One region of the Populibacterium corticicola genome, then DNA from elsewhere that is predicted to be linked to it. Evidence: riboswitches for the same ligand, from Rfam matches in the RefSeq annotation. Region 1 holds a riboswitch; the other holds the start of a gene.
What was found. Region 1 has a riboswitch for S-adenosylmethionine ahead of ACFSYH_RS13495 (rhodanese-like domain-containing protein). Riboswitches for the same ligand answer to the same signal wherever they lie in the genome.

Region 1 (15,288 bases):
CCTGGTCATGACGGCTGCGACCGCCTCAAAGGTCGATCTACGCGGCGCACGCATCTCCCGAGTCACCGACATCGGCGGGTTGAAGGGCACGATCATGAACGCCGAACAGTTCCTCGATCTGGCACCCTCGTTTGCTCGGCTACTGGGTATCACCCTCAAATAAAACAGCCATGCGCGCGAGTTTGCGCAGCCTGTGACAAGCGCGTTGCTAATCGTATGGTGATTTTCCGGGAATAGGGTTGTCTTTCTTGGTTGGTGATTCCGGAAAACCACCATGTTGGATCAGGCTTAAGCGGCAGAAACTGGAACACTCAGGAGGCACGCTTGAGCAGCACGATCACCTCGTAGTGCGAGGTGTGCGGAAACATGTCGAGCACTCGCGCTTCCACGGGCTTCAGGCTCGGCATGTGCGCCAGATCCTTGGCCAATGTGATGGCGTTGCAACTCGAATACACAACCACATTCGCGGAGCTGGCTTCCAGCCACTGCGCAAGTTCCGTTCCAATTCCACGTCGGGGCGGATTGACGACGATAACCTGCGGACCAGCCCCACGTTCCGTCCCAGCGGGGCTAGTTGAGGCGGTACCAGCAGCACCGTCAGGTCCAGTGGGCTCGCTGGGTTCCGCGACCGCGAAGGCTGTCGCGTCCATCGCGTCGAACGACAGATTTGTGATGCCCAGTTCGGCGGCCGTGGTTTTCGCGGACGCGATAGCGTCCGGGGCGATCTCGATACCCACCACGTGGCCTGCATAGGGCGCCATGTGCAGGGCGAAACCACCCACCCCACAGAACAGATCCCACGCGAGTGCGGGAGACTCGTCGGCAATCCAATCGCGCGCCTGCGCATACAGTGCCTCGGCGATGGGCGTATTGGTTTGGAAGAAACTCTGCGGGCGCAGGTTGAGCGGGACCCCGCCAACGCGCATCGTGAGAGTTTCGCGTTCGGTCAAGAAGATTTCGAGGTCGCCTTCGAGCACCGCTTTGTGTTCGGGTTGGATGTTGAGCGTGAACACAGCGATGTCGGGACGGACCGCGAGCAGCGCAGGCAGGTGTTTACGCAGCCGCGTTTCGGGTTCCCTCGACCGCGACACAAACCGGACCAGGTATTCACCATCCGGGGACTGCATGACCAGCACATACTTGAGTTCACCGCGGCGAGTACGCAGATCGTAAGGCTGCACGCGCGCGGTCGTGATAAAGGCGCGCAGGTCCTCCAGCAGCACCTTCATGTCGTTGTCGTAGAGCGGGCAGTCGTGCAGGTCGACGCCGTTCTGCTCGCCATCCAAGATGCCCAGCACTGGCGCTTCCCAGGTACCGGTGACCACCATCTTCGCCTTGTTCCGGAAACCAGACTCGGCGCTCGGGACCGCTGGAAGCCACTCTAGGTCGGGGTAATCGTGCAGGAGGTTTTGCGCGTGTGCCACCTTGTCCGCGAGCTGCTGGGAATACGGCGTGCGCAGGAGGGTGCATGATCCGCACGTTCCTGCGTCAAAGTGGTGGCACTGCATTGCTCTATTGTCTCAAGCCGGAGGGGCTGACACACGTCAGGTGTCAGCCCCTCCGGGGTATTTCACAGTTTGATGATGGGTTGCACCGTGCCGAATCGGTGTGCGGTCAGCGAGATTGCCTGTTCACGCAGGAACGGGAGCATCTCGATCCGGCCGGACTCGGTGACGGGTTGATCGTACAGGGCAACATCGGGGCGAGGGCCGGTGAGTTCCGCGATTTCTCGTCGGGTGGGGGCGGCGGAGCCAACGAGCCGGACCCGCACGTCGGATAGTCCCGTTGCCCATTCGCAGCTGCTACGCGTGGATACTCGCACCCCGCTACGGGTCAACAGTTGCGCGAGTGCCGGGTGTGGCTCCGCGAGCGACACCTCGAACGTCCCGCGCGCGGCGAGCCCTGCGGCAACAACCCGGAGTAGGTCGGTGACGTCGCTGTGGGTTTCTCCGCCAAACCGGATAATGACACTGGTGGGCAGGTAACGGAACTCGTTGCGTTCAACCACAAGCCCAGACACGTCCTTCATGACCCCGTATTCGGTCTGCCAGGCAGCGTTATCGGAAGCAATAGAACGGCCCAAGCGGTCCAGATCAGCCTCACTGATACCCAACTCGGGTGCGGCCTGCCGGACCCGAGAGACAAACTGAGCCATATCGTCGCAAATCGAAGTGGTTCCCGCTGCTGGTACGCTCTCCCAATCCGTCAACCCGAACAGATAGTTGGGGCCACCGGCCTTGGTGCCCGCGCCAACGGCGGAACGCTTCCAGCCGCCGAACGGCTGGCGGCGCACGATTGCCCCGGTGATTCCGCGGTTTACGTACAGGTTCCCGGCCTCAACGCTGCTAGTCCACTGCGCGATCTCTGCTGGGTCCAGGGAGTGCAGGCCTGCGGTGAGGCCATAGTCCGTCGCGTTTTGCGCGGCAATGGCCTGTTCGAGCGAATCGACCACCATGATCCCAAGCACGGGGCCGAAGTATTCGGTCAGGTGGTACTCGGATCCGGGCGTCACGCCGGTCTTCACACCGGGCGACCACAGGCGTCCGTCCTCTGAGAGGAGGCGGGGTTCGATCGCCCACGACTCCCCCGGTTCCAGCTGCGTCAGCACGTGCTTGAGTTTGCCCTCGGGCGCCTCAATCACTGGCCCTACCTGCGCGGTCGGGTCATCCGGGAACGCTACCTTGAGCCCAGAAACGGCGTCGAGGAGCTGGTTGCGGAAACGCTGCGAACGCCCCACGGACCCAACCAGAATCACGAGGGAAGCGGCCGAGCATTTCTGTCCAGCGTGACCGAACGCCGAGTTCACCACGTCCTTGACCGCGAGGTCCAAGTCCGCGTGCGGGGTCACGATGATCGAGTTCTTACCCGATGTCTCCGCGAGCAACTGCAGGTCGGGGCGGAAGCTCTGGAACAGTTCGGCGGTTTCGAACGCCCCGGTCAAGATGAGCCGGTCCACGCGCGGGTCCGACACGAGTACCTGCCCGAGTTCGCCTTCGGAGACGTGCGCGAGTTGGAGCACGTCACGCGAGACGCCAACGCTGTCGAGCGCCGCCCAGAGTGCTTCAACCATGACCGACCCGCACCGGCTCGCCTGCGTTGCCGGTTTGATGACAACGGACGACCCCGCCGCGAGCGCCGCGAGTGTCGATCCTGCTGGGATTGCGATGGGGAAGTTCCACGGCGGGGTGACCACCGTGAGTTTCACGGGGATGGCGCGGGCTCCGTCGAGTGTGTCGAGGTCCTGTGCGAGTTGTGCGTAGTAGTTGGCGAAGTCGATTGCCTCGGAGATTTCCGGGTCTGCCTGTTCGATGGTTTTGCCGCATTCGCTGGCGGCGACCTCGATGAGTTGAGCGCGCCGTTTTTCGAGTTCGACGGCTGCTGCGCGCAGGACGCTCGCTCGTTTTTCTCCGCCGAGTGCGGCCCACGCTGGGGCCGCATCGACTGCGGTGGCGAGAGTGGCCTCGAGGGTTTTGGCGTCCGTGATGGTGTGTTTGCGCACGGTGTCCACGCCGAGCGTGGACTGCGGGATCGCGGCGATGATCTGCCGCGCCCACTCCCGGTTTCCGGGTAGCGCAGGGTCGGTGTCCGGGGTGTTCGCAAACTGCGTGTGCTCGTGTGGATTGTCGACGAGTCGGTTTTGCAGGCGGTTCGGTTCCGGTACCGTCTCGTCCACGTGGGCGAGGGAGGTCTCGAACCTGGCGCGTTCGCGGGCGAAGAGTTCTTCGTTGCCGGACAGTTCGAATACTGCGGACATGAAGTTGTCCTGTGATGCGCCTTCTTCGAGTCTGCGGATCAGGTAGGCGATGGCCACGTCGAACTCCGCGGGGTGCACGACCGGGGTGTAGAGCAGGAGGTCGCCGACGGTGCGGGACACGGCTTCAGCTTGGGCCTCAGCCATGCCGAGCAGCATCTCGAACTCAAGCGCACCGGGTACGTCTCGCACGCCGCGTTGCGAGGCCAGCAGCCAGGCGTGGGCGATGTCGAAGAGGTTGTGTCCGGCGACTCCCAGCCGCACGTTTGCCACGCGCTCCGGGGTGAGTGCCCAGTTCAGGACCCGCTTGTAGTTGGTGTCCGCCTCCTGCTTTGAACCCACCACGGCGAGTGGCCAGCCGTGCACCGCTGCTTCGACGCGTTCCATTGGGAGGTTGGCTCCCTTGACGAGCCGGACCTTGACTGCGGCTCCGCCTCGTGCGCGGCGGCTGGCTGCCCAGTCTTGGAGTCGCTGCATCGCGGCCATTGCATCGGGCAGGTAGGCCTGCAACACGATTCCTGCTTCGAGGCCCCGCAGTTCTGGACGGTCGAGGAGCCGGGTGAACACCTCGATCGTCATGTCGAGGTCGCGGTACTCCTCCATGTCGAGGTTGATGAATTTTTGGCTGGGGTGAGCGGCCGCGTACTGGTAGAGCGGGAGCAGTTGTTCGATGACGGAGTCTGCGGCTTGTTCGAACGCCCACGGGGAATGTGGGGCAACCGTTGAGGACACCTTGATGGACACATAGTCCACGTCATCGCGTTCGAGGAGTCGCTTGGTTCCGTCGAGGCGCTTCGCGGCTTCGCGTGGCCCAAGAACGGCTTCACCGAGGAGGTTGACGTTGAGTTTGCGGCCGGTTTGCTTCAGCGCCGCGATGCTGCGGCCCAGTTTGGCGTCGGTTGCATCAACGATGAGGTGGCTGACCAGTTGGCGCAGGACCCGCTGGGCGGCGGGAACCACAACTTGGGGTGCTAGATGGGAAACGGTCGCGCCGAGTGTGACTGCGCTGCGCAGATACCACGGAAGGAACTGCGGGGTATTCGCGGCAAGCTTCCTGAAGTTCCCAGCTGCGATGTGCGGATCTTCGGGTCGAATTACTCCGTCAACGAACCCGACCGTGAAGTCGAGTCCGCCCTCTTCGCTGAGGACTCCCGAGAGCAGGGTTGCGGCGGTGCTCGCTTTGATCGTGTCCGCGGTGGTGAGCCATTCGTGGACCAGTGAGGTTGTCTGGTCCGCGAGGGCTTGAGCGTCTTTGCTGAGGTTGCGCAAGGTCACTCCTTTTATGTCATAGTGTCATCTTCTCTATCAGTGTGAAAGGTGATTCACTTTAGGTAAAGTGAAGTTTTTTAATCGATTTCGTTTAGTGCTTCTACATGTTTGGATTGGGTGCAATGATCGACGTTCGACGCCTGCGCGTACTGCTTGAACTGCAACGACGCGGAACCCTCGCGGAGGTGGCCCTCGCTCTTCACCAAACCCCTTCCGCCGTGTCCCAACAGTTGGGGCTGTTGGAGAAGGAGGCCGGGGTCGAACTACTGCGCAAGTCGGGCCGGCGCGTGCAACTCACTCCAGCGGCGCACACCCTGGCCGCCTATGCCGCACAGATCATGGACCTACTCGAACAGGCACACACCGAGGTCGCTCGCTCTGACTCAACTCTTAAGGCAACCGTCCGGGTCGCTGTATTTCAGTCTGCCGCGTTGGCGTTCATGCCGCAGGTTTTAACCATTCTCACCGAGGAACACCCTGACCTTCGCGTCACCATGACGCAGCGCGAACCAGAGACCGCACTGCGCGAAACCTGGACGCGCGACTTCGACCTCGTCATCGCGGAACAATATCCCGGGCATGCTGCCCCGTGGCACCCCGAACTCGACCGTGTGGAACTCACCACCGATGCGCTCAGGTTGGCCATCCCCGCCACGGGTCCTGCGTTCGCCGCAGTCGAGAGTTTGTGCGATGCCCACAATCTGCCCTGGGTGATGGAACCACGCGGAGCAGCCTCGCGCCACTGGGCGGAACAAGCCTGCCGAACCGCGGGGTTTGAACCTGACGTGCGCTTTGAAACCGCGGACCTTCAGGCACACATGGCCCTCATCTCGTCGGGCAATGCCGTGGCGCTGCTCCCCGGACTGATGACTGTATCTCGCCCGCCTGGAATCAAGCTCCTGGAGCTACCGGGAAACCCGCGGCGCACCATCTTCACGTCCGTGCGGGAGAACTCAAGCACCCTGCACTCCATTTCGGAGATCAGGCGCGTACTCGCCCAGGTCACCCACGACCTCGTGGCGTGAGGCGCAATCACCTGGAACACAGGACGGCGCACCAACGCGCTGGGCCGAGGCAGGCGCACGATACCGGAATCCGTTGTGACGCCTCGTACGGTGCGGTACGTTGTAGTTCACCTACCGAAGGAGAGCTGTCATGTCATTCCAGGCCTACCTCGACACGATCGAGAAGAAGACCGGTCTCACTCCGCGCGAACTACTCGACAAGGCAAAGGCCCGCGGATTTGAAGGCCCTGGCGTCAAGGCCAGTGAAGTCATCACGTGGCTCGCGGAGGATTACGGGCTTGGTCGCGGTCACGCGATGGCGCTCGTTCACGTTATCAAGAACGGACCGAAGATCGACTCAAAGCACGTCGGGTCTACGGGCAGCCACCGCGACGAATCGGACACTCTCTGGCTGGACGGAATCGCCACAAAACCTGGCCAGTGACCCGAACCCCACCGCTCTCTGGAGTTCTACCGCCCTTGTTCTTGTACTCCCATTCGTCACCGTGCTGCCCGTGCTCTTATTCTCAAAAACTTAGAAAACTGTTTAACACGAGCATAAAAATGTGCGACGCTGGCAACCCCAAGCAACCAGCGCCGCACAAGCAAGCGCCCCGGAAGTTCTGACACAAGCCACGCACTGCCGGATGAGAGGGACAAGCCAACCGGCTCGTCGTCCATGAGAATCAGGCGTTTGCGCCTGCCAGAGCCGCAGCAGATGGAGCCGGCCCACAGGCCGACACACCGCCCAGAGCCGCAGCAGCGGTCGCAATCAGACCGTGCAGACCGGAGTTCGCGGGAGTCGGACGCGGATCGTCCTTGACCGCCCAGCAACCGTCCGTGACCTCGTAGTTGGTATGTACGCCCTCTGCAACCCAAACACGTAGCGCGTGGATGAGCCGGTCGACCTCGGCAATCGTCGTGCCCACTCCAACCGATGCGCGGATCGCACCTGAGTCGAACCCCAGGCGGTTGAGCAGCGGGTGAGCGCAGAAACGGCCATCTCGCACACCGATGCCGTGCTCCGCCGAAAGGTATGCGGCAACCAGGCCGGGATCGCAGTCGCGTACCGCAAAGGTCACCACCCCAACCGGATTGACCGCGTCCTCCCAAGCACGCACGATACGTATGCCGTCGATGGACTCAAGTCCTTCGACGAGCCGGGCACGCAGCAGATTCTCGTGCGCCTCAAGTGCACCCTCCGGCAGCGCTGCGAGCGCCTCGCATGCGGAGGCGAGCGCCGCGGCGCCAATAACGTTTGGCGAACCGGCCTCGTGACGGGCCGGAGCGTTGGTCCAAAACACCTCATCCACGGTGACCTGGCGGACCGCTCCGCCACCCGCAAGGTATGGGGTTCCCTGATCCAGCCAGTCGCGACGGCCCACTAGGGCTCCCGCACCGAATGGTGCATAGGTCTTGTGGCCAGAGAATGCGACGTAATCAACTCCGGTTTCCTCAAGTGAGAAGCGGCGATGCGGCACGAGTTGCGCACCGTCAAGAACCACGCGTGCACCAGCGGCATGCGCGATGGCAACGAGATCGGCGACGGGCAGGGATTCTCCCGTGACGTTCGACGCGCCGGTAGCGGCGACGAGCGAATAGGATTCGCGGGCCAGTTCAGTGCGTAACAGGTCTAGGGTTTCGGCAACGGATGCGCCACCATACAAGACGGTCGCGCCACCCACTGCAGCCTTCCACGGTAGGAGGTTCGCGTGGTGTTCAACGTCCAGTACGAGCACCTTGCCGGGTTTCCCATGTTCTGCGGGAACGCAACCAGCAAGGAGGTTCAGGGAGTCGGTCGTGTTGCGGGTGATGATCGTGACGTCATCTCCCCGTGCGCCCACAAAGCGACCGATGGTCTGACGTGATTCCTCGTACAGGGCAGTGGATACCTGCGAGAGGTACCCTGCGCCGCGGTGCACGGATGCGTAGAGCGGAAGGATTTGGTTGACGCGATCCGCAACCACAGTCAATGCGGGCGCAGAGGCGGCGCAGTCGAGGTTCGCGTAGGTTACCTGGCGTCCGTCAACCAATGGCACGAGCGTGTCTGATCCGACGACGGGCAGACACGGCGCAGCAAAGTCGTTCATGTTCGTCTCCAACGTGTTGGGGACCCACCCCTTCGCCGCACACAACCTCTCACCGCCCACCTCCGGGGTACACGAAATACCCCGCTCGCCGAGATCGCTCGTTGTGCGGGCGCATTCGGCAAGGCGACGTGAAGGGATGCGTGTCTGTGCGACGGATCCCGCGCTTGTTTCGTCACCGGTTGGTGCGAAACCCGGTCTTCACCCGGAGCACCCCACCGCAGGTGGAGGGTTGCCGTCCAGCAAGCCGGGGCTTGATGCTGGAACTCATGACCTACATATAAGGTTCTTGGTCGAGCGGGGTGAGTGTCAACCACTCGACGAATTCATCTCACATAATGACCACCGTGTCTCAGATTCATGGGGTCCGTGACATATCATAGGTAACGACCATCCAGAGCGGCTGAGTGACTTGGCACTATGACGCCGCAGCAACCCCCTGGCATACCGCCACGCCGGAAACATCCGGAAGAGCGAAACATCAGGTGAGGGTGCTACCGCCATGACCGATGGAGGAAATCATGACATACGCAGGCGACCTGACCCCACAAGAGGCTTGGGACATTCTCGAGTCCAATCCCGAAGCAGTCCTCGTGGACATCCGCACCGAAGGGGAGTGGCAGCAGATCGGCGTACCCGACCTGACCCCGCTGGGCAAAGACGTCCACTTCATTGAGTGGGTCACCGCATTCGGGCCAAACGTACATTTCCTGTCGCAGCTCGCCAAGATCGGCGTCCAGCCCGGAAGCGAAACTCCCGTAATCTTCCTGTGCCGTTCAGGCAACCGCTCAATCGGGGCCGCCACGGCGGCGACCGAAGAGGGATATCTCAAGTCGTACAACGTCCTCGAAGGCTTCGAGGGCGATGCAGACATTTACGGCCAGCGCACCATCAACGGCTGGAGACTTCGGGGCCTGCCCGCCACCTCTTACGCCGCCGGGGAGTAGCAGTGGGATACCCAAACAACCGGGAACTTCGTCCTCGCACGATCGGCGTTCGCGGAGGTCAGGCACGCTCCGAGTTCGAGGAAACCTCCGAGCCGATCTATCTGACGCAGGGTTACGTCTACGGCAGCGCGGCTGAGGCAGAGGCCGCATTCAATGGCGATATCGACCGGTTCATCTACTCGCGTTACGGAAACCCCACGGTCCACACGTTCGAGGAACGACTACGGCTCATTGAGGGCGCAGAAGCGTGTTACGCCACCGCCACCGGAATGTCCGCGGTGTTCACCGCTCTTGCCGCGGTTGTCCAGCAGGGCTCGCGCATCGTTGCCGCGCGAGCGCTGTTCGGCTCGTCGCTCGTGATCTTCGATGACATCTTCGCCCGCTGGGGTGTGCAAACGGATTACGTCGACGGCCACGTCATCGAGCAGTGGGAGGCCGCGCTCTCGACCCCGGCGGATATCGTGTTCTTCGAGACCCCGTCCAACCCCATGCAGGACATCATCGATGTCCGTGCGGTCAGCGAACTCGGACACAATGCCGGGGCACTCGTGATCGTGGACAACGTGTTCGCAACACCGATCATGCAAAAGCCGCTCGAGCTGGGTGCGGATATCGTCGTGTATTCCGCGACCAAGCACATTGACGGACAGGGCCGCGTACTCGGTGGGGCGATCCTTGGCCCGAGCGACTACATCGAGGGCCCAGTGCAGACGATGATCCGCAACACCGGGCCGTCGCTGTCCCCATTCAACGCCTGGGTGCTGCTCAAAGGGCTGGAAACCCTTCCCATCCGCGTAGCCGCGCAAACAGAGAGCGCGCTGAAGATCGCGCAGGAGCTCGAGAACATCGACGGCATCACGAACGTTCGCTACCCGTTCCTGCCCTCACATCCTCAGTATGAGTTGGCGAGGGCACAGCAGACGGGTGGTGGCACGGTGGTCACCTTCGATCTGGTGGCCCCGGAAGGAGCCTCGCACGAGGAACAGAAGAAGCGGACCTTCCGGTTCCTTGATGCGCTCGAGCTCGTGGACATCTCGAACAACCTCGGTGATGCGAAGTCGCTGATCACGCACCCTGCCACGACCACGCATCGCAAACTCGGGATCGAGGGGCGCGCAGCGGTGGGCATGGCGGAGACCACCGTGCGGTTGTCCGTTGGGCTGGAGGACCCGCTCGACATTCTCGACGATATCGTGGCAGCGTTAACCGCCTAGTTGGTTTATTGCCGACGATCCTGCCGCCCCCTGGCACCTCCCGCACGTCCATTACATAAGACAAAAACGGTTGTGCCTATGCATCATTCATGCATAGGCACAACCGTTTTTGTCTCAGTAGTACCCTCAAATCGTAGGACGCAGGACCGTCCGGCAAAAGTCCGGCCTGTGACTAGTTGCGAACGAACTGGATCTTCCAGATCTCTGGCCCGCGCTCAATGTACTCCACCGCGAAAACACCCGGTTCGCGCTGTTCAAGTTGTGCGAGCAATGGCTTCGGATCGTGGGTTGCCTGGATAATCAAGCCCCGTCCCGGCTTCACACCGGCCAGCGCTCCAAAGATGGTTGCGTGCCGGATCTCATGCGGGATGAGTTGCACGTTGAGTTCTGGGAACGCAACGGCATCGTGCTCACCACACGCACATCCGCCTGTGGGCTTCTCCGTGATTTCGATGTCCTCTGGCATGTCTACTCCTTGAATTGTTCGAGAAATCAGGATCTCGGATGGACTGGCATGCAATCTCACACCTAAGTCCTGTCCCTTGATGCTTTTAATTTATTACAGTTAACTCCGTGGAAAATAATCGAGGGTTGTCGATGACTGCGAGCACGCGAAGGACCAAGCGAGGGCGAGCGCTCTCTCCGTCGCGCCTGCTCGTCTTGGAAACGCTCGAATCCACAGCGGAACCCCTGAGCCTACCCGGCCTTGTGGCTCGGGTGAAACTGCACGAGAACACCGTCCGCGGCCACCTCGACGCACTCCTCACGGACGGATTCGTCTCCCGGGAACAGGCCTACTCAGAGGGGAGGGGACGCCCTTCATGGCTGTGGTTCGCACTCGAACCTGCACACCAACCGGCATCGACCGTGGAGTATGCAGGGCTTGCATCCGCGCTTGCGAACACCATCTCCACGACCGCCACGGACCCGGTCTCCGCAGCACGAGCCGCGGGCGAGGACTGGGGTCAGGAACTCGTCGCCAATGGAAAAATCCGCGAGCACGACCCTGCCAGTTCTGCCGCAGAGCACGTCGCGGGTTTCCTCGAGGATTTCGGTTTTGCACCGCGAGTGATTGACGAGTCAACCATCAAACTGCACCGCTGCCCTCTGCTGGACGCGGCCACAAAACATCCAGATGTCGTCTGTAACGTGCACCTTGGCCTGGTGGCTGGAGCGCTGGCCGAGGGCAATGTCGACGCAACGGCACAGTCGCTCACCCCATTCACCGCACCCGGAGTGTGCACGCTGCGCCTGGCAGTTGGCCACGCTTCAAAGACCGGTGGCCGGTCATGACCACCGCCCAAGCCCGCCGTCTACCACCGCTACGCGGCGTTCTCCTTCTCCCTGCGGGTCTGGCTCTACTCGCTGGGTTGGATGCCGCCCTGCTTCTGCTCGGGTTCCCCGCACCTTTGACGTTCTCCCGTCTCGCAGATGTCCACGGCTACCTCATGACGCTCGGATTCGTGGGGACATTGATTTCCCTCGAACGGGCGGTCGCGCTCAGCAAGTGGTGGGGATACCTCTCACCCGTGACGATGGGACTGGGCGGGCTACTCCTACTCAGTCCGGTTCCCCTGACCATTGCGTTCATGTGTTCGCTGGTGGGGATCACTGGAATGTGCGTGAACTACGCCGTGTTGTGGCGGCGCAACCGCGACGAGGCCGTCCTCATTCAAACGCTCGGCGCTGCGGTCGCGGCGATTGCGACGCTGCTACTCATCTCGGGTGTGCCCATTCGGGTTGTGGTGTCCTGGCTCGCAGTGTTCCTGATCCTGACCATCTGCGGCGAACGCCTGGAACTCGCACGTCTAACACTGGCTCGTCATGACGGAACTGTGCTGCTGGTGCTGAGTTGTGCGATCGTTCTAACGCTCTTGGGCGCACTCCTCTGGCCTACCGTCGGCTATCCCCTACTCGGGGCTGAGATCTTGGGACTGACCATCTGGCTTGGTTCGCGAGACGTTGCCATGAAACTCATTCGCACCGATGGGCTGCGCAGGTTCATGGCTGCCTGCATGCTCGCGGGTTACTTCTGGCTCGGTGTCGCCGGGGCCGTATGGTTACTGGGACCAGCGTTTGAGGGTGTCCGATACGACGCGGTCATCCATGCCGTGTTCATTGGCTTCACCATGTCCATGATCATGGCGCATGCCTCAACCATCCTGCCTGCCGTGCTCCGCAGACCACTGCCATATCGCTCATTCATGTGGGTTCCCGCGCTTCTACTCCACGCTTCACTGCTGGTGCGACTCTGGATCGGCGATGCGCTGGGCGTACTCGAAGCGGTCGAATACGGGGGGCTCGTCAACGTCATAGCGTTGCTGCTGTTCTTCGGCACCGCGGTGGTCTCATCGATTCTTGGCCCACCACGAACAGCCCCTTCTCCCACAAAAACGCCACCTGCGGTCAAGTCGCCTACGGTTAACCTGCCCAACCCAGAGACTGCCGATCCAGCCGTCCCAACCGGTGCGACAGAAGTTTCACCCTCCTCCTCGCCCACCCTTCTTGCACTGGCCCCTGCCCCAAAGGACACCTGATGAGCCTCGGCACTCGCATCCCCATTTCGACGCATGAATCACCGCATCGCCCCCTGATGGTCAAGCGGTTCTGGCCCATGCGCGATCTGCCGTCGGTCCTGTGGTTCGTCGCTGCAATCATCGTGGCGCTTGGGCACCGCTGGCTCCCCGAACCACGTTGGCTACTGATCCATCTGATCCTGCTCGGTGCCGCGAGCCACGCTATCCTCGTATGGTCGCAGCACTTCTCCTACGCCCTGCTGCACACCCCCGCAACCGAGGCGGATAGGGGTCGGCAAAACATTCGGTTGATCCTGTTCAATGCCGGCGCCGTGGTTGTCGTTGCCGGGGTGCTCAGTACCGTGTGGCTGCTCACGATCCTTGGGGCCGCTGCCATCACGGCCGCGGTGATCTGGCACATGGTTTCCCTATTGCTGCGCTTCCGTCGCGCGATGGGTGTCCGGTTCGCTGTGACAATCTGGTACTACGTTGCAGCCTCAGCCATGCTTCCGCTCGGCGTGACAGTTGGTGTGTTGCTTGCGCGTGGATTCGCTGATCCCGTGCACGGGCAGATGAAGGCTAGCCATGCGGTTCTCAACGTGCTCGGCTGGATTGGCCTGACGGTCCTGGGAACTCTGGTCACGCTGTGGCCGACCATGCTGCGCACCAAAATCCATCCAAGGGCATCCTCTATGACTCGTCGTCTGACGTGGGTGTTCATCGGCGGCCTGCTGCTTGCCGCGGCAGGTTCCCTGTCAGGACATCTGTGGATCGCGTGCGTGGGTCTGGGTGCGTATCTCATCGGATTGCTTCTGCTCGGTGTGGTGTTTGCGCAGACCGCAGCCCAGCGCCCGCCGGTTGCCATGTGCACGTTGTCCGTGGCCGCAAGTTATCTCTGGTTCGTCATCTGCGTTGCCTACCTGCTCATCGGATTCATTCGCGGCGGTTTGTCCGGAAACGACTGGGATCTTGCGCATTCGACCTTCACCACGATTGCGCCGTTCTTCGCTGCTGGTTTCGTTGTGCAGGTACTCATCGGTTCCCTGTCGTATCTGATCCCAGTTTTGGTCAGTTCGGGTCCCGCCTCCTCGCGGGCCGCGAACATTGAGATAGATCGTGGCGCGGTTTTCCGGGTCGTTGCAGCCAACCTCGCGCTCGTGGTGTCGCTACTCCCAGTACCCTCGGTCGTATTGGTCTTGGCCACAATGCTCTATCTGGGTGCGACCGCGAGCTTCTTGATATTGATGTTCCGTGCGATGCGTGCTGCCAAGCGGCCCGCATCCGCAGCATCCCTGGTACGGCCTACTTCTGCGCCGTCCTCATTGGCGACGAGCACCTCCCCCACACAGTCCCTCACCTCTGGATCGTCCCCGGCGCAGGCCTCGGCTCCCTCTAATGCCGTAGACAGTCGGGGTGAGGTTAAGGGACGTGATCCGTACGGAGACCGACCGGCAGGGTCTCGGGCAGGTCAGGCAGCCGCAGCCGTTGTAGTGGTTGCGCTCATTGTGGGTGTTGGCGTAGCAGTCAGCCCTTCCTCCATTGGGGTCACCGCATTGGGTGGAGGAAACAGTTCCGCTTCGGCTGATTCTGGTGCCCTAGTTGATGCTCCACAGCAGACCATCCAGGTTGAGGCGCGGGACATGAAGTTCTTCCCCGACACCGTCACCGTCCCCTCCGGCACTCGCCTCATCATTGAGGTCCATAACACCGATACGGCTGATGTCCACGATCTCGTCTTCACCGATGGACGCACCTCCGGGCGGATCGCGCCCAACGATAGCGCAGAGGTTGATCTTGGCGTCGTCAACGAGAGCCTAGATGGATGGTGCTCGATCCTGGGGCATAAGCAGATGGGCATGACGTTCAAGGTCCTGGTCGAGGGTGCAACCTCACAAACCAGCGACCCAGCCGACGTGAACGCAGCCATCGATGGTGGAGACTCGTCGCAAGGCACGACCTCCGAGGATAACGGACATAATGGCCACTCAGGTAGCCACAATACCGACACCGCGCAGAGGGGCAACGCCGCTGATCTTCTCGACTTCATGGCCGAACCACATGCCGACTTCACTGCCCGCGACGCCGTCCTGCCTAAACTACCACCCGCAACGGGCGAACCTGTCACAAGGAAGTTGACGTTTGAAATCACCGAGCAGGTCATGGAAGTGGCACCCGGCGTCACTCAGGAACTGTGGACATTCAACGGACAGTTCCCCGGCCCGGCATTGCATGGACGGGTGGGCGATACATTTGAGATCACTCTCGTCAACAACGGGACAATGGGTCACTCGATAGACTTCCACGCCTCCAACCTCGCTCCCGACGAGCCAATGCGCACGATTCCGCCAGGAGAGTCCCTGGTGTATACGTTCACAGCCGAGCGAGCTGGCATCTGGATGTATCACTGTGGAACCATGCCCATGACGGCACACATTGCCAATGGAATGGCCGGTGCCGTCGTTATTGAGCCAGACGATCTGCCTGTAGTTGATAAGTCGTA
Region 2 (15,288 bases), on a different contig from region 1:
CGTAGTGCTTACCACCGCGCTGCTCGCACCACTGACACTGGTGGGGCTAGCAGCCCCTGCCCAGGCTGAAGCGTTGAATGTAACCAACGGCGAGATGAGTTGGGGGATAGATGCCACCTACCTCAGCGTTTTCTCTGACAGTGATCGTCAAGCAAACGAACCCGCAGCCTGGTCAGCGGGCAACACCACTGCACTATTTCGGGTGGACACCGCAAAATCTGGTTACGATCAGGAAACCAAAACCGGGACGATCAACTTCTCAGGGGCCGTGCGGGTCGGGGTCATTCCAGAAAGCGGCGAAGTCGGTAAGACACCAGGCAACTACTTCTACCTGAGAAACCCGCGGATCGTGCTCGCCGGAAACACCGGCTCCCTCATCGCAGAGACCGTCGCCGGCAGTTCATATGCCTCGGTCCCCGGACTGCCCACTACGGCGGGCAGTAACGTAGCCATCGCAACGCTCGACCTCACCCACATTGGGCCGAGCGCCCAAGACGGCACGTTTACCTGGACGAACGTTCCCGTGGCTATCACCGAAGCAGGAACCACCTACCTCGCGCACTACGCGTCCAAAGACGACGAAGCCCCTGTAAAACGCGATGCCGGAAGTGCGCTGGAGCCAATTACCTTCAGCATCACCCCAGGCACTGACCCGGCCCCAGAGGTTGAGGAACCTGGTACGGGCGAACCAACCCCACCAGAAATACCGGAAGACGCGATCTACGGATACCGATCGACAATGGATGCCGGATACACTCCACGCAGTCTAGCGTGGGATGCCAAGCACGATGTGGTGTGGATTCCCTTCAACTATGCTGCGTCGTACTCGCCAGAGAAAGCAGGAATCGGTTACTTTGACGCAAAGACCGGTGCGGTGGCAGACCTAAAGATCTCAACCTCCGCAGAACCGGAGGAACTCGTGATCGATACCGAGGCTTCCCGACTCTACGTCCTGCACTACCGTGGACAGAGCAATGACGAGAAGACTGCATCGATCACCATCATCGACACTGACACAAAAGAAGTGGTCAAAGAGATCAGGGGCATTCCACGCTACGGAGAAAACCTGACTCTTGACGCAGATGCCCAAGTGCTCTACTTTGGCGCAGCCACGTCAGATCGCACCACATCTGACTCGCTCTACGCACTGAACGTGGAAACTGAAGAACTCAGCGAGTACCGTGTTCCGGAAAGCAACCAGGCTGACTTGTCAGGACTTGCACTTGACGCAGCATCACACCGTCTATACGTGGCAAGTTCCGTACTGAACAAGATCATCGTGTTCGACACGAAGACATCCGCCTACCTTGAAGGGTTCTCCATAACCGCAGCCAAGGTGAAGCAACTTACTTTCGATGCTGAGCGCAATCGATTGTTTGCACTGTTCAACGCTAAAAATGGGGAAACCTGGAGCGTCAAGGTCATCAACACGCAAGACCGCTCCGTGATCGCACAGAAAATCGACGTGGGAAACACGGCTCGCGATATGGCTGTCGTGGATGCCACCGGATTGCTTCTTGTCACCAATGGGCTGTCGAACACCCTGAGCGTGGTGAACCCGGTAACCCGAAAGGTGCTGGAAACCATTGACTTCGGCGACCTCGGAGTCACTGACAAAATCGCTCCTGACGCCCCTTACGGCGTTCGCAGCATGAACGCCAACGTGTGGGCGGTCGAGGTGGACCAAGAGACTGAGAGAGCCTACGTCACGCACCCATTCTGGGGTGATCGAGTGAGCATACTCGACCGGGTTGGCGACATTCCAGAAGATGGCGAAGTCCTGCCGGAAGACCCAGATGAGGATGACAACACCGGTGGCGAGACCCCAACGGCTCCTGAAACCCCAAAGCAGCCAACCGTGACAAGCGCTCCAGACGGAGCGCGCAGCATCCAATCGGCGAAGTTCTCCTGGGGCATCTCCGAATACGCAAAGAGCTTCTCCAAAAAGTACGGCTTCAACGGAGCTGCCTTCGACAGTGATTCGGTATTCACGTTCACCAACGGCACCGGCTGGCACCACGCCGCGACAGGCAAGGCCTACGCCTCATGGGATGGCGTTGTGCAATACATCCCGTACGGCACTCTCGCTCCAGTCGAGTTCATCTTTGCCAACCCAGTGCTGGAAGCAGACGGCACCGGCACCGGTACCCTGAGCTTTGATGTGCAGTGGGTCAATGGTGCAGGCGAACGCTCCGAGTTCGAGCGAGTCACTGTGGCAACCTTCCCATTCAGCGCTCACACCACAGGAGGTCAAGCGACATTCAACCTGGCCCCAGACTTCGCTGGACGCAAGTACACTAACCCAGCGAACGCCACAACCTACCCAAACTCATTCCCTGCGGAGTTCATTGACTTCTTGAGCCCAGATATTCGCGCATGGTGGTATAGCTCAGGCGCGAGCCAGGATTACCTCAAGCCGCCGGTGGCACTCACTGGTAGCTTTGCGCTAGGCGACGTCATCAAAGCGGACCTGAGTGAGGCGAAGGTGGCCCTGTCCACGACGAACGTCGCTCACGGTAACGCCGCGAAGATCAAGGTAAAGGTGCAGTCCGGCAGTGCTCCGGTGACAGGAAAGGTTGCCATATCCGTTGACGGCAAGGCCTTCAAGACAGTTGCCCTGGCCGCAGACGGAACCGTCACCGTTGAACTGTCAAAGTCGCTCTCCGTGGGCAAACACACGGTTGAGGTCCGTTACCTCGGCAACGAGCGCACCGCGCCAGCCTCGGCAACGTCTTCCGTGACGATCACGAAGTCGACTGCGAATGCAGCACTGACCGTCAAAAACACCAGTTATGGAGTGGCTCGTAAGGCCACGGCCGCGGTGAAGAGCAACGGCAAGGCGGCTTCTGGAAAAGTCACGTTCTATGTGGCCGGCAAGAAGTTCAAGACCGTGAACCTGTCGGCAAAGGGCGTGGCGAGCGTGAACCTGTCGAAGGCCCTGAGGGTAGGACAGCACAAAGTCGAAGCCAGGTATCTGGGCAATTCAACCACGTCTGCCGCCAAGGTAACCAAGACTCTTTCGGTGGCAAAAGCGAAGACCAAAGTCACGCTCAAACTCTCCAAGAGCAGTGCCAAACGCGCTGTCACCGCACTGACTGCAACCATCAGGGTCAAAGTCCCCGGAACCTCCGTGAAACCGACTGGAAAGGTACAGATCCGCGTAAATGGAAAGACGGTCAAAACCGTCACCTTGAAGGCTAGGCAGCAAGGAACTGCGAAGGTGAAGCTGCCTACGTTCAAAAAGAAGGGTACCGCCAAAGTGACTGTACGTTACCTCGGCAGCACCACTCTGAAGGCTCAAGGTTCAGCCATCGCAAAGGTTCGCGTGAAATAGAGGAACAACCGCAGAACACGAGGTAGGTGCTCGGAGCACAGTCCTCGACGTTCTGAGCCGCAGGCCCTCTCGCGACCATGACACAAGAACAGGCGAGCTCGCAGTACTGCGAGCTCGCCTGTTCTTCTAGAAGGTTCACACGGTTAAGCCAAAGAACCTCACCCGAGACTCAGAATTTAAACGGAGGCGCTGGTCATGGAATCAGGATGCGATGAAAGACGAACCGATTCTGATACCAGCGACGGAATGATCTCATGTGCTTGGCGTGACCCCTCAACGATCTGCTCATGTCTGCTATGCCTACCCGTTTAGTCATCAGTGTGACGGGGAACGCTGCGTCAACCTCGTCACACGTATGCTGCCCACCCCGACCACAAACGGCTTAAAAAGCCGATGCAGGGAGGCGGGGAATCGTCGGCAATCAGCAAGGGTGACCATGGCCATAAACCAGCGAGCCAAATGTGCCCTAGCATGGAATCTCCCGCCGAAAATCGGCGCCTTCCCACGTGACGCTCCCAGACAAAGGACACCATGACGCTACTCGCGCAGCCAGCATTCCGCCCAACTGACGTGGTCTCGGCGGACTTCATCGAGTTGGACGAGTGCTTCCCTCAGGCATCCCAAGCCGGCGTCACCGTCACCGTGAATCTGCCCATGCAGCGGACGATCCAGGCCCAGATCAGCGAGTGGGCACGGTCCCTGACCGGATCAGTTGAAGCCTGCTCAGACCTTTGAGCGCCGCCACCGTTGCCCGGCAACCCTGACCCAGACAGCCCAAACAAAAGGGTGGAGACCAACGGTTTCCCGTCGGTCTCCACCGAACACATCAACTACAGCGCGTGACCCTGAACCACTTCAGGCCACGAATTACGCCCAATCAGCCAAGCTGTGCGCGCACGTTCAACGTGGCCGCAGCAAGGTTCTTGAGCGAAGCGGTCGTCTCCTCGTAGCCACGAGTCTTCAGACCACAGTCGGGGTTAACCCACAGCAGGTTCGGGTCGACCGACTTCACTGCGAGTTCGAGCAGTTCCTGAATCTCCTCGGTGGAGGGCACGCGAGGGGAGTGGATGTCGTACACGCCAGGACCAACGCCGCGCGAGAACCCAGCGTCAGCGAGCTCGGGCAGGATCTCCATGCGGGAACGAGCCGCCTCAATTGAGGTGACGTCAGCGTTGAGGGCGTCAATCGCGTCGATGACCTCACCGAACTCGGAGTAGCACAGGTGGGTGTGGATCTGGGTGTCCACGCGCACGCCTGAGGTGGACAGGCGGAACGAGTTTACCGACCAGTCGAGGTAGTCCGCGTGGTCCTTCTTCTTCAGTGGGAGAAGCTCACGCAGTGCTGGCTCGTCCACCTGGATCGTGGCGATCCCGGCAGCCTCAAGGTCGTTGACCTCATCGCGCAGGGCCAAGCCGATCTGGTTCGCGGTTTCGCGCAGCGACACGTCATCGCGTACGAACGACCACGCCATGATGGTGACTGGACCGGTGAGCATACCCTTGACCGGTTTGCGGGTCAGGGACTGAGCGTACTTGGCCCAGCGCACCGTCATTGGCTCTGGACGGGAAACATCGCCCCACTGGATCGATGGGCGGGTGCAGCGGGAACCGTAGGACTGAACCCAGCCGTTCTCTGTGACTGCGAAACCGTCCAGAAGTTCAGCGAAGTACTGAACCATGTCGTTACGCTCAGCCTCACCGTGAACCAGCACGTCCAGGCCGATCTCTTCCTGAAGGGCGATGACCTGGGCGATCTCGTCGCGCATAGCCTGCTCGTAGCCCTCGGTAACCAACTCACCCTTGGCGTGGGCGGCGCGAGCCTTACGGATCGAGGTGGTCTGCGGGAACGAACCGATCGTCGTGGTTGGCAACGCTGGCAGGCCAAGGCGTTCAGCCTGAGCCACCCGGCGTGCTTCGGCGTCCTCACGGTCGAAGTCAGACTGCTTGAGCGCTGCCGTGGCCTCGCGGACCGCCAGAACGTTCACACCGGCAGCGCCCGCGCGGCGAGCCAACGCATCCTTTGAGTCCTGCACCTGCTCGGCGATTGCTGCCGCGCCCTCGGTCAGGCCCTGAGCGAGGGCGACCACCTCCTGGGTCTTCTCCTCAGCGAACGCAAGCCACGACTTCAGTTCGGTGTCGAGCTTGGACTCGTTGCGCAGGGTGTACGGCACGTGCTGCAACGAGGTCGAGGTGGTGACCGTGACCGACTTTGCGCCAAGCGATTCCACGCGCTCCAGCAGAGCGAGCTTGTCGGACAGGTTTGCCCGCCAGATGTTGTGTCCGTCAATCACACCAGCGGCGATGGTCACGCCGGACAGGTCCAGGCCCTCGGTCGCTGGAACAGCGCCCTTCACTAGGTCAATCGCAATCGCGTCAGCGCCGGTAGCAACAACCGCGCCGAACAGCGGGTCCAAACCACCATAAGCCGCGGAAATGGCAACCTGTGGACGCTGCGGAACAGCCAACAGAACCTCGTAGGCGGTTGCAAGAGCGCCGCGCAGTTCATCGGCGGATGCGGACAGGTTCTCGTTGACCAGTGCGGCTTCCTCAAACTGAACCCACGGAGCGCCGGCCGCAGCCAACTGCTCAAGCAGTGCAACATACGCCGGCAGAATCTGCGGCAGCAGCGTGAGCGGGTTGAAGTCCGCGGCAACGCCGTCAGCAGGCTTGGACAGGGCCAAGTAGGTGACCGGGCCAACAACAACCGGACGGGTCACAAAACCCTGCTCCTTAGCCTCAAGGAACTGGTCCACAAACTGGCTGCCCACCAACTTGAACGTGGTGTCTGGACCAAGCTCTGGCACGAGGTAGTGGTAGTTGGTGTCGAACCACTTGGTCATCTCGAGCGGCAGATTCTCGCCCTGACCACGCGCAACGGTGAAGTAGCCCGCAAGGTCGAGGCCACCCTCAGCGTTACGCAGCGACTCAAAGCGCGCCGGCACAACGCCAAACGCTGCCGAGGCGTCCGCTACCTGGTCGTAGTAGGAGAACGACTCGGGGATGGAGGCATCGTCCCGGCCCAAACCGAGTTCGGCAAGGCGCTCGCGGGTGGACTTACGCAGCTCGGCTGCGGTTACCTCAAGTTCTTCGACCGTGGTCTTGCCTGCCCAGAAGGCCTCGACAGCGCGCTTGAGTTCGCGGCGTTCACCGATACGCGGGTATCCGAGAACGGAGGCCTTTGGGAATGGAATTGCAGAGGTGGACATGTTTCCTTGCCTTTGATGGTTGCAGATGGCTGGTTGATGTGGTCGTGAGCGATGTGGCTCTGAGCGCAGTCAGACGATCACAGGGAGACGGGAAGCGCCCCGACCTGTGCTCCTGTGGTCAGGCCTGAATCGCTGGGTGCGAGCAGACTGCCGAGTTGTAGGCCTTCGAGCAGATCGAGTGCGGGCTCGTATTTGTTGAAGGTGTAGATGTGCAGGCCAGGGGCCCCGGCCTCGAGCACTGCCCGAGCCAGTTCCACGGACGCTTCGATTCCACGTGAGTGGCGCAGGTGAGGGCTCTCGATGGATTCGAGGTCTCGGAGCAGAGCGGTGGGCGCAGTGACTCCGGTGAGTTGTTCCACGCGGTGCAGCCTGTTGGGGTCCGTTGTGGGCAAGATGCCCGCGAGGATTGGGATCGTGACACCTTCACGGCGCGCCAACTCGACGAACTGAGTGTAGGAGTCTGCCTCGTAGAACAGTTGGGTGATTGCGAAGTGGGCTCCGGCCTCCTGCTTTTCCAGCAGACGCAGAACCTCCTGTTCGCGGGTGGTGCCCGCGTCGCGGTTGCCTTCGCAGAAGGTTGCCACTGCGATGGTCAGTGGCTTGGCCGCGCCGCGCAGCGCCGCAGGCGCGTCTGCGTGGCATCGCTTGGTTTCGACCTCACGGATGAGTTCGATCAGTTCTGCCGACGAGTGCACGCCGTCAGCCGGTGGCTGCCAGTCGGGTTGGTCCCTCGGCGGGTCTCCGCGCAGTGCGAGGAAGGTGCGTGCGCCGATGGAGAGGAAGTCGTCGATCGTGTCTGCGACGTTGTCCCTGGTTGCGCCCACGCAGGTCAGGTGTGCGATGGGGAGAACATTGGTGTGCTTGACGAGTCGTTCCACGACCGTGCGGGCGGTGTTGCGATCGTTCCCCGCAGCCCCGTAGGTCACGGAAATGAAGTCTGGATGCGCCTCCACGAGCTTGCGGGCCGCATTCCAGAATTTTGGCGCAGCGTCGGGGTTGCGCGGAGGCATGAGTTCGAACGACAGCGTCGGTCGAGCGAAGCCGCGTGCAGCCGCAGATACGTCAAAGGAAGCCATTGGTATTACTCCATCGAATCTGGCGTTAGCACCCTTCTCCCGTTGGAGGCTTCCGTTGGGAGGGGGTTGCTGCGGTGTCATCGAGCCAGGACTCTCGACCGCTCTGGATGGATCTGGTGTTCTTAAGTCTGCGACGCGTTCGATGTTTGAGCAACTTCCCGTCCACTATACGGGCATTGTCATGGCCGCATAGTGACCTATGAAAACCGCATATTCATGCGTTTTCAGTGGTTCATACTGACCTGAAATGGTTGGAAAAGTTGTTTGTGCGACGGTCATTATGTCCGCCATGCGGACAGTCTTTCGTCTGATTGCCGACGATTCGGGGCCTTGGCAGCCTGTCTCGTGACCCAGCCGTGCTGGGTCTGCTAGACCAAGAGTTCGCCGTCTGCGACAACCACTTTGCCTCCCGCGACCACAAACTCACGTGCAGGAGTGCGGGTCAGGGCATCCATCGTGTTCTCGGCGTCGAGTAGAACGATGTCCGCCCGGTCGCCGACCTGTAGATTGTGCGAGGCCACGCCAGCGAAGGCAGCACCACGTGAGGACGCAAGCTCGACTGCGAGGGCAAGGTCCTCGTCGTAACGCAGACCGCACACCTGGGCAGTCTTGAGTGCGACCTTCAACATGTCGCCGTCCCCATATGGCCCCCACAAGTCGCGGAAACCATCGGTGCCAAGGCCAACGGCGACACCAGCCTCAAGCAGTTCGCGTAGCGGAAGCGGTGCGACCCGGATGGGCGAGACGGACGTGACTGACACGCCGGCCTCGGCCATGCCGGCAATCAGATCGGCTTGGCGCGAGGTGGAAAGCTGGCCGAGCGCAAGACCGTGCGCCACGTTGACCTTGCCCTGCAGGCCGTGGCGAATCGTGCGATCAATCATCAGCTCGATCTGAAAGGCTCCGAGTTCGCCACCATCGTGTAGGTGAACGTCGATGCCGCAGCCGTGCCGCTCGGCAATCGCGAAGATCCCGTCCAACTGGCCCACGGGGTCACGGTCAATGGATGCCGGATCAAGGCCGCCAATGTAATCTGCTCCAGCCGTAGCCGCTTGATCCAGAAGTTCCAGCACCCCAGGGCGGCGCAGCACGCCGTCCTGGGGGAAGGCGACGATCTGCGTGACGATGGTTTCTCCAAGGGCTTGGTTCGCCTCCCGGATCGCTTCGATGCCGCGCAGGCCAACCCCGGTGTCTACGTCAACGTGCGTGCGCTGAACCGTGGTGCCGTGGCGTAGGTATTCCCGCAGGACCTGTGTCGAGGTCTGAACGCCTGGAATTCCGAGGCGGTCACGATGCTCGCGCTCATGTTCGATGCGACCCTGCGTGGTGGCGACCCCGCCATATGGCTGCCACGGTTTGCCCCACCATGACTTGTCGGAGTGGGCGTGGACATTCGCGAATCCTGGCAGCGCCAGCAAGCTGCGGCCATTGATGGTTCGATCTGCTTGTGTTGTCGCGGAATCGGATCTGTCAGAGGTGTGAGCCGCATGTGGCGTGATCGCGGTGATTGTGCCGTCCACAACCGTCAGGTCCACGGCATCGCCACCCCACGGGCGAACATTGCGCACCTCAAGCGGCCGTGCGTCGGCGACATGTTTCCCAGCGGGTCGTGCTGCTGGGGCAAGTGGTGTAACTGGACGGGGTGAGGATACCGAGATGCTCATTGCATAAGGCTAATACTGGAGCTGCGTTCAGGGGAGAGTGCCACGCACCTTCGGTCCAATTTGGTATACCAAAAACTTCATGGCGTTCCGGGTGACTTTTGCCCACCGAAGATGCGCGTTGGACCGGGCGGAGGCAACATGGAAGAACCATTCCACGGGGGAGACCCCAGAACCTAAGGAGATTGCCTATGGGAATCGGCGACAAGATCAGCAACGCTGCTGAAGAACTCAAGGGCAAGGTCAAGGAAACGGCCGGGAATGCGACTGACAACGAAGAGTTGGAAGCGGACGGCAAACTCGACCAGGCCAAGGCAAACCTGAAGCAAGCTGGCGAGAAGGTCAAAGACGCCCTAGGCGGAAACTGACTGGCCTGTCCTCGCCCCGATAGGGATCTAGGAATTCGCGGAGGCCCGCACCTGATGGTGCGGGCCTCCGTCTGCGCAGGGGACTCTGCTAACGGGTCCCGCGTCGGGAGAACGCAACCACCGCCGGGAGAAGGCCGCCCACGTATGCGATGAACACGATGACTCCGCTCAAGGTCAAGAACACGGGCCAGTCCACGACAATGAGCACACGCCCCAGCAGCCCCCACGAACTCGCGATAATCGACGGGACGACCGTAAGCACCCCGATAACCCAAGCGCTCAGCGCCACCAACAGCGCCTCAACCCCGAGTATCGCGAGGACCTGTCTCCTCGAGGTGCCGATGGTGCGAAGCAACGCCAGTTCAGGGTGCCGTGCACCAGAGAGCATCATGAGGGTGTTCATCGCGGCGACTGCGATGAAGCACACGAGCACCAATATGAGGATCCGGGAGAGATCCGACTGCGACTGCGCAGATGAGGAAACGGCTTCGAGATGCTGTGCGCCGGTTTGCACCCGCCAGCCTGTCGTGGGCAACTCATCTACCAGATCAGTGGCGGCGAACCCTTCCTCGGTTATGGCGAACACCTCCGTCTGAACGCCTTCGGTGCGCATTCCGGAGAGATCAGCGCTCGTCATGATGTCGCCGAGTCCCAAGCCTCGCTCATAGATCGCGACGATACGAGTCGTGACCTCCTCCTGGCCGTTGAATCGCACCGCCAACGTGGAGCCTATGCCCTTGCCTGTGGCAAAGAGAAGGTCTGAGTTGACTGCGACCGTGTTGGGATCGTCCAGGCTGTTGAGCGAACCCGAGCGTACCTGGGGATCAACGAGAGCGGATATCTCGCCGTTCACCACCCTGATGGCCGTGGGTTCCCACAGTAGACGTTCCAGGAAGGGGAGGTCGTCGTCATCGTCGGTTCTGACCGAGGCTGGGACGAGGGTGCTGGACGCCGCTGTGGCGACGCCCTCAATAGCCTGGACTGTCGTCAACATGTCGTGCGAGTCAATGGCCGCTCCCGTGATCACGACATCAGCCTTCAGGCTATCGGCGTATTGTTCGGTTGCAGCGGTGGAGACGATGGCGTCAGAGCTTGTCTGAATGGTTCCCATCGCGATGACAAGCGCCAGGGGAATGATCGCGGTTGTGAGCCTTTTACCGTGTCCGCGGGCATTGGTGGCTACGATCAACGACAATCCGCTACGACGCTGAGAAAGAACGAGCGTGGCCTTCTGCGCGATGCCTCGAACCAGGGTGGGCGCTCCCAACGCGGCTGCGGTGATCAACAGAAACGCTGCGCTTGCACCGGAGGCGGCTCCCATGAGGCCGCCAAACCCGAAGGGAGCGGTGGCGGCCAGTACCCCCAGGCATAGAAACACCAAGGCAACTCGCAACCTCGTGCGTGGCACGGTGTGGTCCTCAACTGAAGTTTCCACGAGGTACTGCGCCGCGACTCCGGTTGCCACCCTTCGGGCGGCCAGGCGACCGGAAATCAGCGCGCTGGGCACTAGAACGAGAAGGGAACCCAGAGCTGCGAACGGTGAATGAGATGCCGCGAAGCTCTCCGCGATGACACCGGAAGAACGCAGTGCAGGGGTCAGGGCGTTGGCCCCCACATGCCCCAAGGCCACGCCAAAGGGCGCGGCTATGGCAAAGACAACGAGGACCTCCGCGGTTACCAGATTCCTGATCTGCTGTGGGGTGGCACCTGTCAGGCGCAACAATGCGAACTCCTCAGCACGTTGTCGTAGCGCGGCTCCGAACATGGATGCCACGATCAAGACGACAATCAGCAGGGTTGTCCCGGCAAAGGACGCGACCACGGGGACGAGCATGGGCGCACTGTCGGAGCCGATCGGGGTCCGAGCCCCGGATTCAAGCCACACGGCACAGGAGACGAGCATCGCCGTGGCCAACATCGCCACTATCAACGGCCCGATCGTGTGGGTGAGCCGGCTTCTGATCGAGGAAACACCCCAGTTCAACATGCCGCTCACCGGTCCAACCCGACGAGAGCCGTGGAGATCTGCGCGGCATTGCCGCCGGGCATGTCTCCGGCGATCTGACCGTCAGCTAGGAACACGACGCGGTCAGCGAATGATGCTGCGTGTGGATCGTGGGTCACCATCACCAGCGTCTGGTCGAGCGTGTCGCTTGCTGCGCGCAGTACATTGAGGATGTTGTCCCCGGTGCGTCGGTCGAGGGCTCCGGTGGGCTCATCGGCCAGCACAATGGCTGGGCGAGCCACCAGCGCTCGGGCAATGGCGACTCGTTGCGCCTGTCCACCCGAGAGTTCTGCGGGACGCCGATCCTGGACGCCTTCCAATCCGACTGCGGACAGCAGATACGCGATCCACGCGGAGTCGATGGGCTGGCCATCGAGCCAGAGCGGCAATTGGATGTTCTCCTTGACGCTCAAGTGCTTGATGAGATTGTAGGACTGGAAGACGAATCCGATCCGGCGGCGGCGAAACTCGGTGGTCTGGCTCTCCGAGAGCGACGATACGTCAGTCCCGGCCACGATGACTCGCCCACCAGTCGGCTGATCAAGTCCGGACGCACAGTGGAGCAACGTTGACTTCCCAGAGCCTGACGGCCCCATGATCGCGGTGAAACTGCCGTGTGGGATTGTGAGCGTCACGTCGCGCAGTGCGATAACGGGGGCGGCCAGAAGCGAATGGACCCGGCTCACGTGGTCGAAATGGAGCGCGGTGTGAGAAACGGTCATGATGATTTCTTTTCGTTGTGAGGGGTTGATTACCTCTACAACGCTAGAAATCCTGGGGCCGCGTAACTAGACGATTTCTATGGAACTCACGCGGTTACAACTTTAGGAGGAGGGAACGTTGGTTGGCGGCGGAACATCCACAATATGGTTTTGGTAGGCCCACACGACGGCTTGTAGGCGCGACCTGACTCCGATCTTCGGAAGCATCCGAGCGATGTGGGACTTGACTGTGGAGAGCTCCACGACGAGTTCCACGGCGATCTCCTCATTCGACATTCCCTGGGCAAGGAGCAGGAGGATGTCGTGTTCACGTGGGGTCAGGACACTGGAGGCGGTTGTCCCGCTGACTGGCTGCAGCCTACGCCGCTGCACAAACTCGTGCATGATTCGGCGGGTCAGGGTCTGATCGATGGTGCCGAGCCCTGCCGCAACCTGCCGCACCGCATGAACGATCACCGCCGGATCGGCATCTTTGAGGAGAAAGCCTGAGGCGCCTGCCTCAAGCGCCCCGAAGACGTAGTCGTCGATATCGAAAGTGGTCAATATCAGTACGGGGACGGGGTTTTCCCTCCCCGCTGCGTTGAGTTCTCTGGTCAAAGAGATGCCGTCCATATGCGGCATGCGAATATCGACGCAGGCCACGTCAGGTTTTAGTGTCTCCACCAGGGCGAGGGCCTCCCGTCCGTCGCTGGCCTGCCCGACCACCTCGATATCCGCCTCGGCGTTGAGGAGAGCTGACAGACCGGCGCGGACGAGTGGTTGGTCATCTGCGACGAGGACCCGGATGCTGCCATCCCCGCCTGTGAGTGGATGGGTCATATGGTCTCCCGGTTGAGTCTCAGGTCCACGATCCATCCACCATCTGGCAGCGGGCCGGTGACTAGTTGTCCGCCGACCAGTTCGGCGCGTTCTCGCATGCCCAAGAGTCCGAAGCCGGTCGTCTCTGAGGGCGTTGATCGCGCGGGGCTGTCATTGACGACACGGATTGTCAGCATCCCGGCATCACTTGGATCGAACTCGACACGGCAGGCTGCACCCGGCGCATGCCGTGCCGCATTCGCGAGTGCCTCTTGGACCATGCGGTAGGCGACCATCTGTGCGAGTGGGCCAATGCCCTGCCCGAGGGCGTGTGTGTCCTCCGGCGGGAGGAACTCGATCTCTTGGCCTGAGGCACGTCGCTCGGCGATCAGGTCCTCGATGGAGACGAGCGATTCAACGGAGCGGGTGCTGGGGGTTTCCTCTCGCAGTAGACCGACCAGCTTACGCAGGTCAGCAAGCACTGCTGTGCTTTGTTCGCGGATGTGGCGCGCAGAGCTGATGGCCGCTTCGGGATCGGTGGTGACGAGGTGTTCCATCGCCGCTGACATCATCGCGATGCCGGACAGGTGGTGTGCGGCTATGTCGTGCAGTTCCCTGCTGATGGCGGTTCTCTCCCGCGCCACCGTCGCATCGATGATGGCTCCTCGTTCGCGTTTGAGTGCGGACAGTTCGTTGGCGTGAGCCACCTTGCTCTCGCGGCGAGCGGCGACAAACTGTGCGATAAGGACGGGGATGACAACGGACGAGGCCGCCTGCATGAGTGCAAGCAGGCTGACGGGCACCAGGTCCTGCTGCGGGTCGACGCGCAGATCGTTGATTGTTTGGCTGGCCAGAAGCGAGGCGATGCCCAGCACAAGGTAGTTCCAGGTGCGCCTCGCCGGAAGGCGCAGCGCCAGATGGAAACTGGCCACCAGCACCGCCAGCGTGGAGGCGTTGAACAGTGCGCTGGGTGCTGCGAGACAGATCAGCCAGGGAAGAAGTAAGACGACCATGAAAGTTGTCTCTGGTCGCCGTGCGCACAGGAGGAACGCGCCTGATTGCAGGGTGACGACCATGCAGACGACGATGAACTGCCAAGGCTGGATGTTGTCGTAGAGGCCGTCGGCCTCGTGATCGATCTGATCCAGTAGGGGAACCACGGCGATGATCAGGGCCGACAGAACCCACACTGCGATGGCGTTGAGCAGTTCGGTGGTGGTGGGCTGTCGTGAGGAAGGCCTCGGTGCGAGGGCGGACGCCGTTGGGCCGTGCATGGAAACAGTCTACGGTAGTGGCGGTTCGCTACCTGTGCCCGGGAAGGCGCCACGCTGGTGGCGTCGCGGTCTCGGACCATCTGAGGCGTCAAGGGATAACACAGTCTGCGCTGGCCCGTGAAGGACTGGAGAGCGGATCAAACAAGGGCCGCCGACCAATGGTCGGCGACCCTTGCCCCCGTAGGCATGGGATTAAGGAGTCCCCTACCTAAGTGTTATCCAAGCAGACCTAGCCTTGGACGACAAAACCGGCGCGCAGCAGGTCGCGGTCTCGGGATGATGGTCCTACGAGGAGTTCGAACTGTCCAGGCTCCACGATGCGGCGTCCGCGGGCGTCAACGATCGTGCAGTAGGACACCGGAATCGAGATCTGGGCGATGACGCTCTCACCTGGTGCAACGGCGACCTGGGTGAAGCCCTTGAGTTCCTTGTCAGTCCACGACACCGAGGTCACCACGTCGGACACGTAGGCCTGCACGGTCTCGATGGTGGGGCGGGAACCGGTGTTCGTCAGGGTCACCGAGGCAACGATGGTGTCCTCGACGCCAGCCTCTGTGTGGGACAGGCTGAGGTTCGAGTATTCCACGCTCGTGTAGGACAGGCCGTAGCCGAATGCCCACTGAGGGTCTTGGGTCAGATCGGCGTAGCGGTCTCCGTGTTGGCCGCGGATCTGGTTGTAAAAGGTCGGCTGCTGGCCGACGTGGCGGGCGAACGAGATGGGCAGGCGGCCGGTGGGTTCGATGCTGCCGAGGATCAGTTCGGCCAGTGCCTGTCCGCCGCGCATGCCGGGGTTGGCGGCCCAGATGACGGCGTTGGCTCCCGTTGCCGACCCGGGCATGACCTGT

Region 2: another riboswitch for S-adenosylmethionine. It lies ahead of ACFSYH_RS06890 (methylenetetrahydrofolate reductase); the one in region 1 lies ahead of ACFSYH_RS13495 (rhodanese-like domain-containing protein).

Annotation. Positions count from the first base shown of each region.
Region 1 covers NZ_JBHUOP010000007.1:1,019-16,306, reverse strand. Annotated here, with positions in the region: gene ACFSYH_RS13525 (pentapeptide repeat-containing protein) at 1-163, shown strand, start outside; gene ACFSYH_RS13520 (methyltransferase domain-containing protein) at 312-1,508, opposite strand; gene ACFSYH_RS13515 (bifunctional proline dehydrogenase/L-glutamate gamma-semialdehyde dehydrogenase) at 1,571-5,026, opposite strand; gene ACFSYH_RS13510 (LysR family transcriptional regulator) at 5,143-6,045, shown strand; gene ACFSYH_RS13505 (DUF4287 domain-containing protein) at 6,176-6,469, shown strand; gene ACFSYH_RS13500 (aminotransferase class V-fold PLP-dependent enzyme) at 6,711-8,114, opposite strand; SAM riboswitch class IV at 8,270-8,386, opposite strand; SAM riboswitch class I at 8,499-8,627, shown strand; gene ACFSYH_RS13495 (rhodanese-like domain-containing protein) at 8,633-9,058, shown strand; gene ACFSYH_RS13490 (O-succinylhomoserine sulfhydrylase) at 9,061-10,272, shown strand; gene ACFSYH_RS13485 (DUF2249 domain-containing protein) at 10,445-10,738, opposite strand; gene ACFSYH_RS13480 (helix-turn-helix transcriptional regulator) at 10,846-11,565, shown strand; gene ACFSYH_RS13475 (hypothetical protein) at 11,562-12,809, shown strand; gene ACFSYH_RS13470 (multicopper oxidase domain-containing protein) at 12,809-15,288, shown strand, end outside.
Region 2 covers NZ_JBHUOP010000002.1:730,226-745,513, reverse strand. Annotated here, with positions in the region: gene ACFSYH_RS06905 (Ig-like domain repeat protein) at 1-3,334, shown strand, start outside; gene ACFSYH_RS06900 (hypothetical protein) at 3,866-4,069, shown strand; gene metE (5-methyltetrahydropteroyltriglutamate--homocysteine S-methyltransferase) at 4,212-6,539, opposite strand; gene ACFSYH_RS06890 (methylenetetrahydrofolate reductase) at 6,617-7,615, opposite strand; SAM riboswitch class I at 7,623-7,729, opposite strand; gene ACFSYH_RS06885 (amidohydrolase) at 7,984-9,279, opposite strand; gene ACFSYH_RS06880 (CsbD family protein) at 9,468-9,644, shown strand; gene ACFSYH_RS06875 (ABC transporter permease) at 9,733-11,631, opposite strand; gene ACFSYH_RS06870 (ABC transporter ATP-binding protein) at 11,637-12,371, opposite strand; gene ACFSYH_RS06865 (response regulator) at 12,474-13,190, opposite strand; gene ACFSYH_RS06860 (sensor histidine kinase) at 13,187-14,443, opposite strand; gene ACFSYH_RS06855 (exo-beta-d-1,3/1,6-glucosidase) at 14,673-15,288, opposite strand, start outside.